Regions from separate parts of the Pseudomonas sp. SP16.1 genome, predicted to be linked through region 2. Evidence: predicted binding sites of a transcription regulator. Region 2 holds the regulator's gene; each other region holds the start of a gene.
The links. Region 2 encodes FliA, which starts transcription of late flagellar genes. Its sites were predicted from a motif close to CTAAAGTTTNNNNNNNNNNNGCCGNTAA; they were not measured.
Positions count from the first base shown of each region.

Region 1: the regulator FliA is predicted to act here: its motif matches at 2,082-2,109, upstream of ACUTAF_RS13290 (flagellin).
Region 3: the regulator FliA is predicted to act here: its motif matches at 1,686-1,713, upstream of ACUTAF_RS12610 (flagellar protein MotY).

Region 1 is NZ_JBQYFZ010000001.1:2,754,051-2,758,200, forward strand. It holds gene ACUTAF_RS13285 (flagellar protein FlaG) at 17-373, opposite strand; gene ACUTAF_RS13290 (flagellin) at 449-1,981, opposite strand; gene flgL (flagellar hook-associated protein FlgL) at 2,461-3,720, opposite strand; gene flgK (flagellar hook-associated protein FlgK) at 3,833-4,150, opposite strand, start outside.
Region 2 is NZ_JBQYFZ010000001.1:2,475,152-2,479,301, forward strand. It holds gene ACUTAF_RS11995 (protein phosphatase CheZ) at 1-764, opposite strand, end outside; gene ACUTAF_RS12000 (chemotaxis response regulator CheY) at 784-1,158, opposite strand; gene fliA (RNA polymerase sigma factor FliA) at 1,250-1,996, opposite strand; gene fleN (flagellar synthesis regulator FleN) at 1,993-2,823, opposite strand; gene flhF (flagellar biosynthesis protein FlhF) at 2,913-4,150, opposite strand, start outside.
Region 3 is NZ_JBQYFZ010000001.1:2,608,764-2,612,913, forward strand. It holds gene ACUTAF_RS12605 (argininosuccinate synthase) at 1-599, opposite strand, end outside; gene ACUTAF_RS12610 (flagellar protein MotY) at 706-1,653, opposite strand; gene pyrC (dihydroorotase) at 1,953-2,999, shown strand; gene rnt (ribonuclease T) at 3,059-3,670, shown strand; gene ACUTAF_RS12625 (bacterioferritin-associated ferredoxin) at 3,855-4,073, shown strand; gene ACUTAF_RS12630 (DUF5064 family protein) at 4,137-4,150, opposite strand, start outside.

The DNA of each region.
Region 1 (4,150 bases), 280 kb from region 2:
CGTACCAGCCATGCGCTCAGGCCTGGGCGTTGAACAGCAGGCTACGTACCTCATCCAGGGTTTCGGCCAGACGCAGCGCTTCTTCAGAGGGAATCTGACGAATGACCTCGCCCGATACGCCGTCGGTCACCTTGACCACCACCCGCCCGGTCGAGTCGTCCAGGCTGAAATTCAGGTTGCGCTGAATGCTCTGGGCAAATTCGCGGATGCTGGATACCGCCTCCTCCACCGGCTGACGCCCGATCTCTTGCGATTGCAATGCAGGTTGACGATCCTCCGGCGCTTTTTGCGCCGAGACAGACGCGCCCGCGTCGCTGCGCGACGCACCGACAGATGCCGGCTTGGGAATACCGCCAAGCAGATTGATTTCCATAACTTCACCTCAAATGGCAAAGCGGGGAGTAGCGCAAGCGCTACTCCCCGTGGTTCACAGCAACCAGCCTCAAGCTTAACGCAGCAGGCTGAGGACCGCCTGCGGCAGCTGGTTGGCCTGGGCCAGGATCGCGGTACCGGCCTGTTGCAGCACCTGGTTTTTGCTCAGGTTGGCGGTTTCGGCGGCGAAGTCGGTGTCCTGGATACGGCCGCGGGCAGCCGATACGTTTTCCGAGATGTTCTGCAGGTTGGAGATGGTGTTCTCAAAGCGATTCTGCACGGCACCGAGAGCCGCACGATTCCTGTCGATACCGGCGATGGCCGCGTCGATCACCGCAATAGCGCTTTGAGCACCATCGGCCGTGCTGATATCAACGTCGGAAACCTTGGCCAGTGAAGACAGGCTGTCGGTTGTTCCGGCCAGGATCGTGGCAGCGTTGGCGCCACTCACCTGAAAAGACGAGCTGCTATCCATGCGGACGTTACCGGTAATGATGGTGCTATCAGTGCCAGCACTGGTAAGCGTCGCAGTTTCCGGAGTGGCAAAGGATTTTCCTTCGTAATCCATATTCTCGACAGCGACAGTCGCTGCATCAGCAGTGCCGTCCCCATCAGTGTCAACGGCGAAGTTCGCAATCTCGATATTATCGCCGTTCTCGTTGGTCAGGGTGATGCTCTTCCTATCCTCGGAGATGGCGGCGCTGATGCCGGTGGTAGAGCTTTGCGTATTGATGGAGGTTGCGAGGTCGCGCAGGTCATCCTTGTTGGCAACGACAGCGCTAACGGTGGTTGCAGTTCCATCCTTGCCGGTCAAGCTGAAACTTACGGAGCCGGCATCGCTGAGTGCGGAGAGCTTGACCACGGTCCGCGCATCAGCAGTCACCCCAGTACTACCGGTGATGCCGTTGACCGCAGAGGCCACATCTGCCGCCGACGAATCAGCCGCAATCTCGGCAGTCGTCTCAGAGCCCGCAGAGCCCGTGACGGTCAAAGTAGCACTAGCAGCACCAAGCCCCGATACAGATGGCCCAGCAGTCAAATCTGCAACAGGAGCAATTATCTGCCCCACACCGGAACCTGCCAGATTCACACGATTGGCACCAACATCCGAAGCACGGGCAGAGTTGATGGCAACACCGATGGTCTCGTTGGCATTGGAACCGACCTGGAACAATTTAGTGCCGAACTCACCATTCATAAGCTTCTGACCACCAAAAGTGGTGGTATCGGCAATACGATTCAGCTCTTCCTTAAGTTGCGCCACTTCCTGATTCAAAGCCTGGCGTTCGGTCGTAGAGTTACTGCCGTTGGCCGACTGCAGGGACAGGTCACGCATACGCTGCAGGATATTGGTCGACTGCTGCAGGGCGCCTTCGGCGGTCTGCGCCAGGGAGATACCGTCGTTGGCGTTGCGCACCGCAACGTTCAAGCCATTGATCTGGCTAGTCAGACGGTTGGAGATCTGCAGGCCGGCGGCGTCGTCCTTGGCGGAATTGATGCGCGAACCGGTGGACAGACGCTGCAGGGAAGTATCCAGCGCCTTGGACGAGGAGTTCAGGTTGCGCTGAGTGTTCAGGGACGCAATGTTGGTATTGACGGTAAGGGCCATGGTGTTGCCTCCAATGGGCTGGTACTCAGATGAGCCGGGTGCTGCGAGCGCTTGGGCGGTCGCCTTGCTCAGGCACCCAGTTACTTCGCATTCGTGATTTGTATCGGCGCCCCCGGTGATGGCTTTAGGCTTTTTTCGAGTTTTTTGTGGATTTTTTTTTTGTGTTTTAAAACAGCTGGTTATGGGGATGTCCGGATCGATGCAGAGGGTTCGCCAAAGGGTTGTCGGGCTGGATGGCGATTGGCTGCTGCGAAAAACGGTAGCCCCGGGCTGATACCACTCAATCAAGCGGTTTGCCCATGCTGTAGGAGCCGCGCCCCGCGGCGAATCCACTCGGGCAGACGGCGCAAATAACAAAAGCTTCGCCCCGGAGCGGGGCTCCTACAGTCGACATTCGTAGCCTGGAATCACGCCCCGCGAAGTGGGCCGGGAACAGCTTCGCGGATAAATCCGCTCCTACACCCAGCGCCGCAAACCCGTCAGCGCAGCTGATTGAACAGGTTGAGCCCGGCGATCTTCACGTAGCTCTGCTGCGCCGCCTCGAGGATCACCGACTGGAAGGCCAGGCGCGACAGCGCCTCGGCGTAGTCCAGTTCGCGCAGTTCGGCCTGCACCGACTTGTTGACCAGGGTGACGTCCTCATTGTCGGTCAGCGAGGTTTCCACCACATTGAGCCGCGCGCCGATCTGCCCGCGCACCTGATCCAGGGCCACCATATTGTTGTCCAGATTGGTGAGGCCCAGCGCCACCGCATCGCGCACCTGGCGATTGCCCTCCCCGCTATCGGCCGCGTCTTCCAGCGCCTGGCGCAGAGTCGCAATCGTATTGAGGATGCCGACCTTGTTGGCAGGTGCAGTGGCGGGGTCGCTGTCCGGCGGCTGCACGGTGTAGCTCGTGCCGGCGGGCGGTACGCCGTTGACATGGAAGGCCACGCCGCCGTACTGCACCAGGCTGTCCTGCCCCTCCACCAGACGTCGGCTGACCGGCGTGCCATCCACCCCGTTCTCGTCCACCGGGGTCAGGGTATAGGCCAGCGGGTCGGCCGGGTCGTTGAAGTCGAGGCGAATGCCGCCGGCAGGGAAGCTGGCGAAGGCCACCTCATCATCGACCAGCGCGCCGCTGACGACGGGCGCAGCCGGCGCCGCCGGATTGCCACCGATGCTCAGGCGCGCGGCATTGCGGCCGCTGTCGAAGATCGCCCGGCCGCTGTCGCTGATCGGCAGCTCCAAGGAGCTGGCGATCTGCAGTTTGCGCTGGCCGTCGTCGCCCTGGTACAGATAGCTGCCGTCGGCCGTGCGCAGATAGGGTTGGGTCTTGCCCTGGAAGCCGGCGAACAGGTATTCGCCGCGGGCGTTGCGGGTGTTCATCAGCGCCAGCAGTTCCTCCTCGCGCTGCCCCAGCTCGGCGGCTATGGACTGGCGGTCGGTCTGGCTGAGCGCGCCATTGCCGGCCTGCACCGCCAGCTCGCGTACCCGCTGCAACACGGTGTTGACCGAACCCAGGGTCACCTCCTCCTGAGTCAGGCTGTTCTTCGCCGCTGTCAGGTTGGCCTGGTACTGGCTCAGCACCGACTGCTGCTGCTCGAGTTGCAGCAGGCGCACCGAGGCCACCGGGTCGTCCGCCGGGGTGAGGATGCGGTTGCCGGTGCTGATCTGTTCCTGGGTGCGGATGGCGTTGGCGTAGTTGCGCTGCAGGCCGGAAACCCCGTTGTTGAACGCCTGGATGGTGGAGATGCGCATGCTCTGGCCTCTTGTGGCAATGCGGGTAGGGCCCGTGTCTGGCCGGTCCTCACCCTAGCCCTCTCCCGGAGGGAGGGGGGATTGTTCTGCGCACGGATAAAATCGCGCGTATCTATCTGAAGGTATTGATCAAGGTATCGAACAAACTGCGGGCAACTTGAATGATCTGCGCCGAGGCGTTGTAGTACTGCTCGAACTTGATCAGGTTGGCCGCCTCTTCGTCCAGGTTGACCCCCGACAGCGCATCGCGGTTGTCGGTGGCCTGCTTGAGAATCGCCGTGGTCGCCTCGCCGTCCAGGCGTGCCTGGGCGGTCAGGGTGCCGACCCGCTCGACCAGATCGCCGTAGCCATCGGAGAAACTCACCCCGGTACTCCCTGGCGCAGCGGAGTCGACGCCGACGGTCGCCTTGGATTGCAAGTCGGCCAGCTT
Region 2 (4,150 bases):
TCGTCGACATCGTCCTGACTGGAGGCGACGTCATCACGCTTATCGGCATGAATCTGCGGACCTTCACCCCGAGATGGCTCTTTTAGCGTTTCCTGTTCGGCGCGCAGCGCGTCGTGGTCGTGCTGAATGCCGGCGAAGCGGTCGACCTGACTGGCCATCAGCACCAGCTTGAGCAGGTTGCTTTCCACCTCGGTGACCAGTTGAGTGACGCGCTTGATCACCTGGCCGGTCAGGTCCTGATAGTCCTGCGCCAGCAGGATGTCGTTGAGGTGCCCGGACAGCTTGCCGCTGTCGCGCTCGCTGCGGGCGAGAAAGAGCTCGATGCGCTTGGCCAGCTCGCGGAAACCGTCGGCGCCCATCTCACGACGCATGAAGCGGCCCCATTCGGCGCTCAGGCTCTGCGCCTCGTCGCCGAGATCGTTGACCAGCGGCGCGCTCTGCTCGACCAGGTCCATGATGCGGTTGGCCGCCCGTTCGGTCATGGTCACGACGTAGTTGAGACGCTCGGTGGCATCGGCGATCTGCGACAGCTCCTGGGCGTGCGGCATGCGCGGATCGATCTGGAAATTGACGATGGCGTTGTGCAGCTCACGGGTGAGCTTGCCGACTTCGTGATACAGGCCGTGGTCGCGGACCTTGTTCAGTTCGTTGATCAGTTGCACCGCGGCGCCGAAGTCGCCTTTTTCCAGGCTGTCGACCAACTCGCGGGCATTGGTTTTCAGGGTCGACTCGAGGTCACCCAGCGTGGAGTCATCGTGTTCCATAGCACCCTCGCGGCTGACATCAGCCGTTTACCCGCTCGAAGATCTTCTCGATCTTTTCCTTCAGCACCTGGGCAGTGAAGGGCTTGACCACATAGCCGTTCACCCCGGCCTGGGCAGCCTCGATGATCTGGTCACGCTTGGCTTCAGCGGTAACCATCAGCACCGGCAGGTGCTTGAGCCGTTCGTCGGCGCGCACCGCGCGCAGCAGGTCGATGCCGGTCATGCCGGGCATGTTCCAGTCGGTCACCAGGAAGTCGAAGCTGCCGCTCTGCAGCATCGGCAAGGCCGAAGTGCCGTCGTCGGCCTCGGCGGTGTTGGTGAAACCCAAGTCCCGCAAGAGGTTCTTGATGATCCGTCGCATCGTCGAGAAATCGTCAACGATGAGGATTTTCATGTTCTTGTCCAAGTCGACCTCCGTACAGTCCCAAACGCATTGCGCTCGCAATGACGTCCTTTAATCGTGAAACCGGCCGAGCAGCCAGGCTTCAGCTGGCGCGCCACTCACCCAGGCGCGCGCGCAGACGCGCTGCGCACTGGCTGTGCAACTGACTGACGCGCGACTCGCTGACCCCCAGCACTTCACCGATCTCCTTCAAATTCAGCTCTTCATCGTAATACAGCGCCAGCACCAGACGTTCGCGCTCCGGCAGGCCGGCGATGGCCTCTGCCAGTGCCTTCTGGAAACGTTCGTCTTCGAGGTCCCGCGATGGTTCGGGCGGGGAATGCCCGGCGTCTTCGTGCAGAGCGCCGTGCTCGCCGTCCTGCATCAGGTCGTCGAAACTGAACAGGCGGCTGCCCAAAGTGTCGCCAAGGATGCCGTAGTAATCCTCGAGACTCAATTGGAGTTCGGCCGCAACCTCCTGATCTTTAGCGTCGCGTCCGGTTCTGGCCTCCACCGCGCGGATCGCGTCGCTGACCATGCGGCTGTTGCGGTGCACCGAACGCGGCGCCCAGTCGCCCTTGCGCACCTCGTCGAGCATGGCGCCACGGATGCGGATGCCGGCAAAGGTCTCGAAGCTGGCACCCTTGCCGGCGTCGTACTTACGCGAGGCCTCGAGCAGGCCGATCATGCCCGCCTGGATCAGGTCGTCGACCTGCACGCTGGCCGGCAGACGGGCCAGCAGGTGATAGGCGATACGCTTGACCAGCGGCGCATAGCGCTCGATCAACTGGTGCTGGGAGTCCCGTGCCTGCGCCTTGTTGTACATACGAAGTCCAGAAGCTGCTGTCATACGGCGCTGTCTGCCGTCGGTTGCTGCACCAGACGCTCGACGAAAAACTCCAGATGGCCGCGGGGGTTGGCCGGCAGCGGCCAGCTATCGACCTTTTGGGCTATCGCCTTGAACGCCAGAGCGCACTTGGATCGCGGGAAGGCTTCGTAGACGGCGCGCTGCTTCTGCACGGCCTTGCGCACGCACTCGTCGTAGGGCACGGCGCCGACATACTGCAGGGCGACATCGAGGAAACGATCGGTGACCTTGGTCAGCTTAGCAAAGAGGTTGCGCCCTTCCTGGGGGCTATGTGCCATGTTGGCCAGGACGCGGAAGCGGCTGATGCCGTGATCGCGATTGAGCAGCTTGATCAGCGCGTAGGCGTCGGTGATCGAAGTGGGCTCGTCGCATACCACCACGAGGATCTCCTGGGCGGCGCGCACGAAACTCACCACCGCATCGCCGATGCCGGCGGCGGTGTCGATCACCAGCACGTCGAGGTTCTCGCCGATCTCGCTGAACGCCTGGATCAGCCCGGCATGCTGCATCGGCGAGAGGTTGACCATGCTCTGCGTGCCGGAGGCCGCCGGCACGATGCGGATCCCGCCCGGCCCCTGCAGCAGCACGTCGCGCAGATCGCATTCGCCGGCGATCACGTCGGCCAGGGTGCGCTTGGGCGCGAGCCCCAGCAGGACGTCGACGTTGGCCAGACCGAGGTCGGCGTCCATCAGCATCACCCGGCGACCGAGGTCGGCCAGGGCCATCGATAGATTCACCGACACATTGGTCTTGCCGACGCCACCCTTGCCGCCGGTCACCGCGATCACCTGTACGGGATGCATACCCATGTCTTACACACCTTGTCTAACTTCGACTTGGCCCTTCGGCCGTTCACTCCGGCGGCTTGCCGCCGGTGGCTGTCACATTCTCGTCGTCTTCAGCCGGCGCGCCGCGCCGGGTTCTGGTAGAGGCCGGCGAACAGCTGCGCCATGGCGTCCTCGCTCGGCTCGTCGGCAGCCTGCAGGCCCACCGCACGGCTGACCAGCTGATGGCTGCGCGGCACCTGCAGGTCGTCCGGAATCCGCGGGCCGTCGGTGACATAGGCTACCGGCAGATGCTGGCCTATAGCCAGAGCCAAAACCTCGCCAAGGCTCGCCGCCTCGTCCAGCTTGGTCAGTATGCAGCCTGCCAGGCCGCAGCGCTTGTAACTATGGTAGGCGGCCTTGAGCACCTGGTTCTGGCTGGTGGCCGCCAGCACCAGATAGTTCTTCGCCTGGATGCCGCGCCCCGCCAGGCTGTCCAGCTGCAGGCGCAGCGCCGGGTCGCTGCTCGGCAGCCCTGCGGTGTCGATCAGCACCACGCGCTTCTTCGCCAGCGGCGCAAGCGCCTGCAGCAGCGACTGGCCGGGATCGACCTGGGTCACCGACACGCCGAGGATGCGGCCCAGGGTCTTGAGCTGCTCCTGCGCACCGATGCGGTAGCTGTCCATGCTGACCAGGGCGACCTGCTGCGCGCCGTGCTTGAGCACATAACGGGCGGCCAGCTTGGCCAGGGTGGTGGTCTTGCCCATGCCGGCCGGACCGACCAGGGCGATAACCCCGCCCTCCTCGAGCGGCTCGACCTGCGGCGTCTTGATCGCATGCGCCAGGTGGGCCAGCAGCATGCGCCAGGCCTGGCGCGGCTCGGCGACGTCGGCGACCTTGTTCAGCAGCGCCTGCGCCAGATCGGCGGGCAGGCCCATGCGCTGCAGGCGGCGCCAGAGGTTGGCCTGCTGCGGACGACGGTTCTGCAGCTGCCCCCAGGCGATGGAGCCCAGTTGCACTTCGATCAGCTCGCGCAGGCCGTTGAGCTCGAAGCGCATGGCGTCCAGCGCGTACGGATCGACCCCGGGCTGCGTCGGCGCGGGCTCGGCTGCCGGTCGCTGCGGCTTGACCGGGGTCACCGGCAGCTCCGGCGCCACCAGCGATTCATTGGCGAACAGCTGGCGATCCTTGCCGGCGTCCTGCTCGGCGCGGGTGGCCAGCTCGGCCTGGGCGCTGGCGATGCGCGCCTGGGTCTTGCGCAGCTCGGCCTCCAGGGCGGGATTGGGCCGCACCGGCGCAGGCGTCACCTGGTAGTCCAGCGCCGCTGTCAGCTCGACGCCGCCGGCCACCCGGCGATTGCCGATGATCGCGG
Region 3 (4,150 bases), 130 kb from region 2:
TCGGTCCAGGTGTCTTCCAGCACACCGCCCTCGTAGGAGATGTGCAGCAGGTTGGCGTCCATGGAGTACGGCGACTTCTTCTTGCCGTGGCGCTCGATCGGAATGGCGTGCTTCTCGGCGTAGTCCATCAGCTTCTCGCGCGACAGCAGGTCCCACTCGCGCCACGGCGCTATGACCTTGACGCCCGGCTTCAGCGCATAGGCGCCCAGCTCGAAGCGCACCTGGTCGTTGCCCTTGCCGGTGGCGCCGTGGGAAATGGCGTCGGCGCCGGTCTCGTTGGCGATCTCGATCAGGCGCTTGGCGATCAGCGGACGGGCGATGGAGGTACCCAGCAGGTACTCACCTTCGTAGAGGGTGTTGGCGCGGAACATCGGATAGACGAAGTCGCGGACGAACTCTTCGCGCAGGTCGTCGATGTAGATTTCCTTGACGCCCAGGGCCTGGGCCTTGGCGCGGGCCGGCTCGACCTCTTCGCCCTGGCCGAGATCGGCGGTGAAGGTCACTACTTCACAGTTGTAGGTATCTTGCAGCCACTTGAGGATCACCGAGGTGTCCAGGCCACCGGAATAGGCCAGAACTACCTTTTTGACGTCCGCCATGCCATCACTCCACGGGTTGTACGGTAAAACCAGTGATTCTACTGGCCCTGCCGGCCGATTTACAGGGGTGCGACAGGTAGAGTGGACGAAGCGACGCCAACAGGGCTCAGGACGGCGTGCTGCCGGGCGGATCGACCGGGGCGCTCGGCGCAGTGTCAGGCGTCGTGCTCGGCGGCGCGACCTCGGCCGGCGGCACGCGTTCCAGGCGCAGGGTGGCGCGGCGGTTCTTGGCGCGATTGGCCTCGCTGTTGTTGGGCACCAGCGGATAGCGCTCGCCATGAAAACGCAGGGTGATCTGCTCGACCGGCACGCCGCCGGCTACCAGATACTCCTGAACGGCCAAGGCGCGGCGGCGCGACAGGTCGCGGTTGGTCAGGCGATTGCCGCTGTTGTCGGCGTGGCCGTCGATCTGGACGCTGTTGACCGTTGGGTCGGCCTTGATGAAGTCGAGCACGATGTCGAGCTTGGCGCGGGCCATGGCATCCAGCTCGACGCCACCGCCGGGAAAACCGACCTGCGCCTGGCGAATCTGCTCGAAGTTGACCGGCAGCAGCTTGGCCGTGCAGGCCAGGTAGTCGTCGTAGGCCTTGTGGAACTTCACCGGCAGCAGGCGCACCTCGAGGCTCTCGCCGCCATTGAGGGTACGGTGACGCACCAGTGGGCTGCGCCCCTCGAGAAGTCCGGTGAGCAGGCGTGCGCCCTGCTCCTGCGAACTGTTGAACGGCACCTCGCCGTTGCCGACGCTGACCACGCCCAGATTGATATCGCCGCGCCCCGGCTGCCAGGGCGCAGCCGCCGCCAGCAGCGTCGCGGAACCCGCGCCGAGCCAGCGCTCGCGGACCTTGAGGCGGAAGGTCACCTGCTCGCCGGCGCGGCGCACGAACTCGCCGCTGCCGAAGTTGCTGATCGGCTGGCTGAGCCGGCACTCGAACTTGTCGCCCTCGACCGTCCACTGCACTTTTTCCAGCCGTGTCTGGAAACTGACGGCGTGCGCCGGCAGGCACAGGGGCAAGCCGGCCAGCAGGCTGATCAGGAGAAAATGGGACGCACGCACGATCGGCTCCGATGAAAACGTGTTCCCCCTAGGTATCGGTACCCGTGCGAAAAACTGTAGGGGCAAACGGGCAACGCTGCGCTTTATTCGCGATCATGGCGAGCGCGGCGGCCGCCCATCGCGAGTACGACCGCATGGATGCAGGAGATAGGCCGAAGCAGGGTACCCGGGTGAAGTACGCGCCTACCTCCACAGTCCTGCTGGCTGTCACCCGCAGCCCTGCAGGCCATCACCCACAGCGCATTTTCCGGCGGTTTCCGGTAGCATTCCGCTCACGTTTTACCCGCCTGGAAGCCCCCATGTCCGACCGTCTGACCCTTCTGCGCCCCGATGACTGGCACATTCACCTGCGCGATGGCGCGGTGCTGCCGCACACCGTCGGCGACGTCGCGCGCACCTTCGCCCGCGCCATCATCATGCCCAACCTGGTACCGCCGGTACGCAACGCCACCGAGGCCGATGCCTACCGCCAGCGCATCCTGGCCGCGCGCCCGGCCGGCAGCCGCTTCGAGCCGCTGATGGTGCTCTACCTCACCGACAACACCAGCCCCGAGGACGTGCGCGCGGCCAAGGCCAGCGGCTTCGTCCATGCCGCCAAGCTCTATCCGGCCGGCGCCACCACCAATTCCGACTCGGGCGTGACCAGCATCGACAAGATCTTCCCGGCGCTGCAGGCCATGGCCGAAGTTGGCATGCTGTTGCTGGTGCACGGCGAGGTGACGCGCAGCGAGATCGACGTGTTCGATCGCGAAAAAGCCTTCATCGACGAGCACCTGACCCGCGTGGTCGAGCGTTTCCCGACACTCAAAGTGGTGTTCGAGCACATCACCACCCGCGATGCGGTGCAGTTCGTCGAGGCCGCGCCGGCCAACGTCGGCGCCACCATCACCGCCCATCACCTGCTGTACAACCGCAACCACATGCTGGTCGGCGGCATCCGCCCGCACTTCTACTGCCTGCCGATCCTCAAGCGCAACCTGCACCAGGAAGCGCTGCTCGACGCCGCCACCAGCGGCAACGCCAAGTTCTTCCTCGGCACCGACTCGGCGCCGCACGCCAGGCACGCCAAGGAGGCTGCCTGCGGCTGCGCCGGCTGCTACACCGCCTATGCCGCCATCGAGCTGTATGCCGAGGCCTTCGAGCAGCGTGGCGCGCTGGGCAAGCTGGAAGGTTTCGCCAGCTGCTACGGCCCGGATTTCTACGGCCTGCCGCGCAACAGCGACTCGATCACCCTGGTGCGCCAGGACTGGACCGCGCCGGCCAGCCTGCCGCTGGGCGAGCAGACGGTGGTGCCCCTGCGCGCCGGCGAAACACTGCGCTGGAAGCTGCTGGAGGACCAGGCGTGAGCGAAGAGCATTACGAGGACGAACTGCAGCCCAGCCTGCCGTCCGGCCCGCGCACGCCCATGGCGGCGCGCTTTCGCGGCTACCTGCCGGTGGTGGTGGACGTCGAGACCGGCGGTTTCAACTGCGCCACCGACGCCCTGCTGGAGATCGCCGCCACCACCATCGCCATGGACGAGAGCGGCTTTCTGTACCCGGATCACACCCACTTCTTCCGCATCGAGCCGTTCGAGGGCGCCAACATCGAGGCGGCGGCTCTGGAATTCACCGGGATCAAGCTGGATCATCCCCTGCGCATGGCGGTGGGCGAGGAACATGCCCTCGGCGAGATCTTCAAGAGCATTCGCAAGTCGATCAAATCGGCCGGCTGCAAGCGCGCCATCCTGGTCGGCCACAACAGCAGCTTCGACCTGGGTTTCCTCAACGCCGCCGTAGCGCGCTGCGGCATCAAGCGAAATCCATTCCACCCCTTCTCCAGCTTCGATACCGCTACCCTGGCCGGACTCGCCTACGGCCAGACGGTGCTGGCCAAGGCCTGCCAGACCGCCGGTATCGAGTTCGACGGCAAGGAGGCACATTCGGCGCGCTACGACACCGAGAAGACCGCCGAGCTGTTCTGCGGCATCGTCAACCGCTGGAAGGAAATGGGCGGCTGGGACGAGTTCGACCAGTAAGCGTCCGCGCCGCAATCGATCCCATGAAAAAACCGGCGCATGCCGGTTTTTTTCTGCCCGCCTCCTACTGGCGGCCGAACCGTTCGTCAGGCGCTGCGAGCATTCGCAATCGATCTTTGACAAGCATTCTCATTAACATTAGTATCCGACCCATCGAACAGTATCACCAAGACGAGCCTTGCTTATGTACGTCTGCCTCTGTGAAGGTGTCACCGATACGCAAATCCGCGATGCGGTCTACGAGGGCTGCTGCAGCTATCGTGAAGTGCGCAACACCCTCGGCATCGCCAGCCAGTGCGGCAAATGCGCCTGCCTGGCCAAGCAGGTGGTGCGCGAGACCATCGGCGAAGTGCAGAACAGCCAGGCCGCCCTCGCCTACCCCGCCGGCTTCGCCGCCGCCTGAGGCACAGCAGAAACGAAAAACCGGATCTCTCGATCCGGTTTTTTTATGTCTGCGCGGCGCCGGCTACAGGCCGTCCT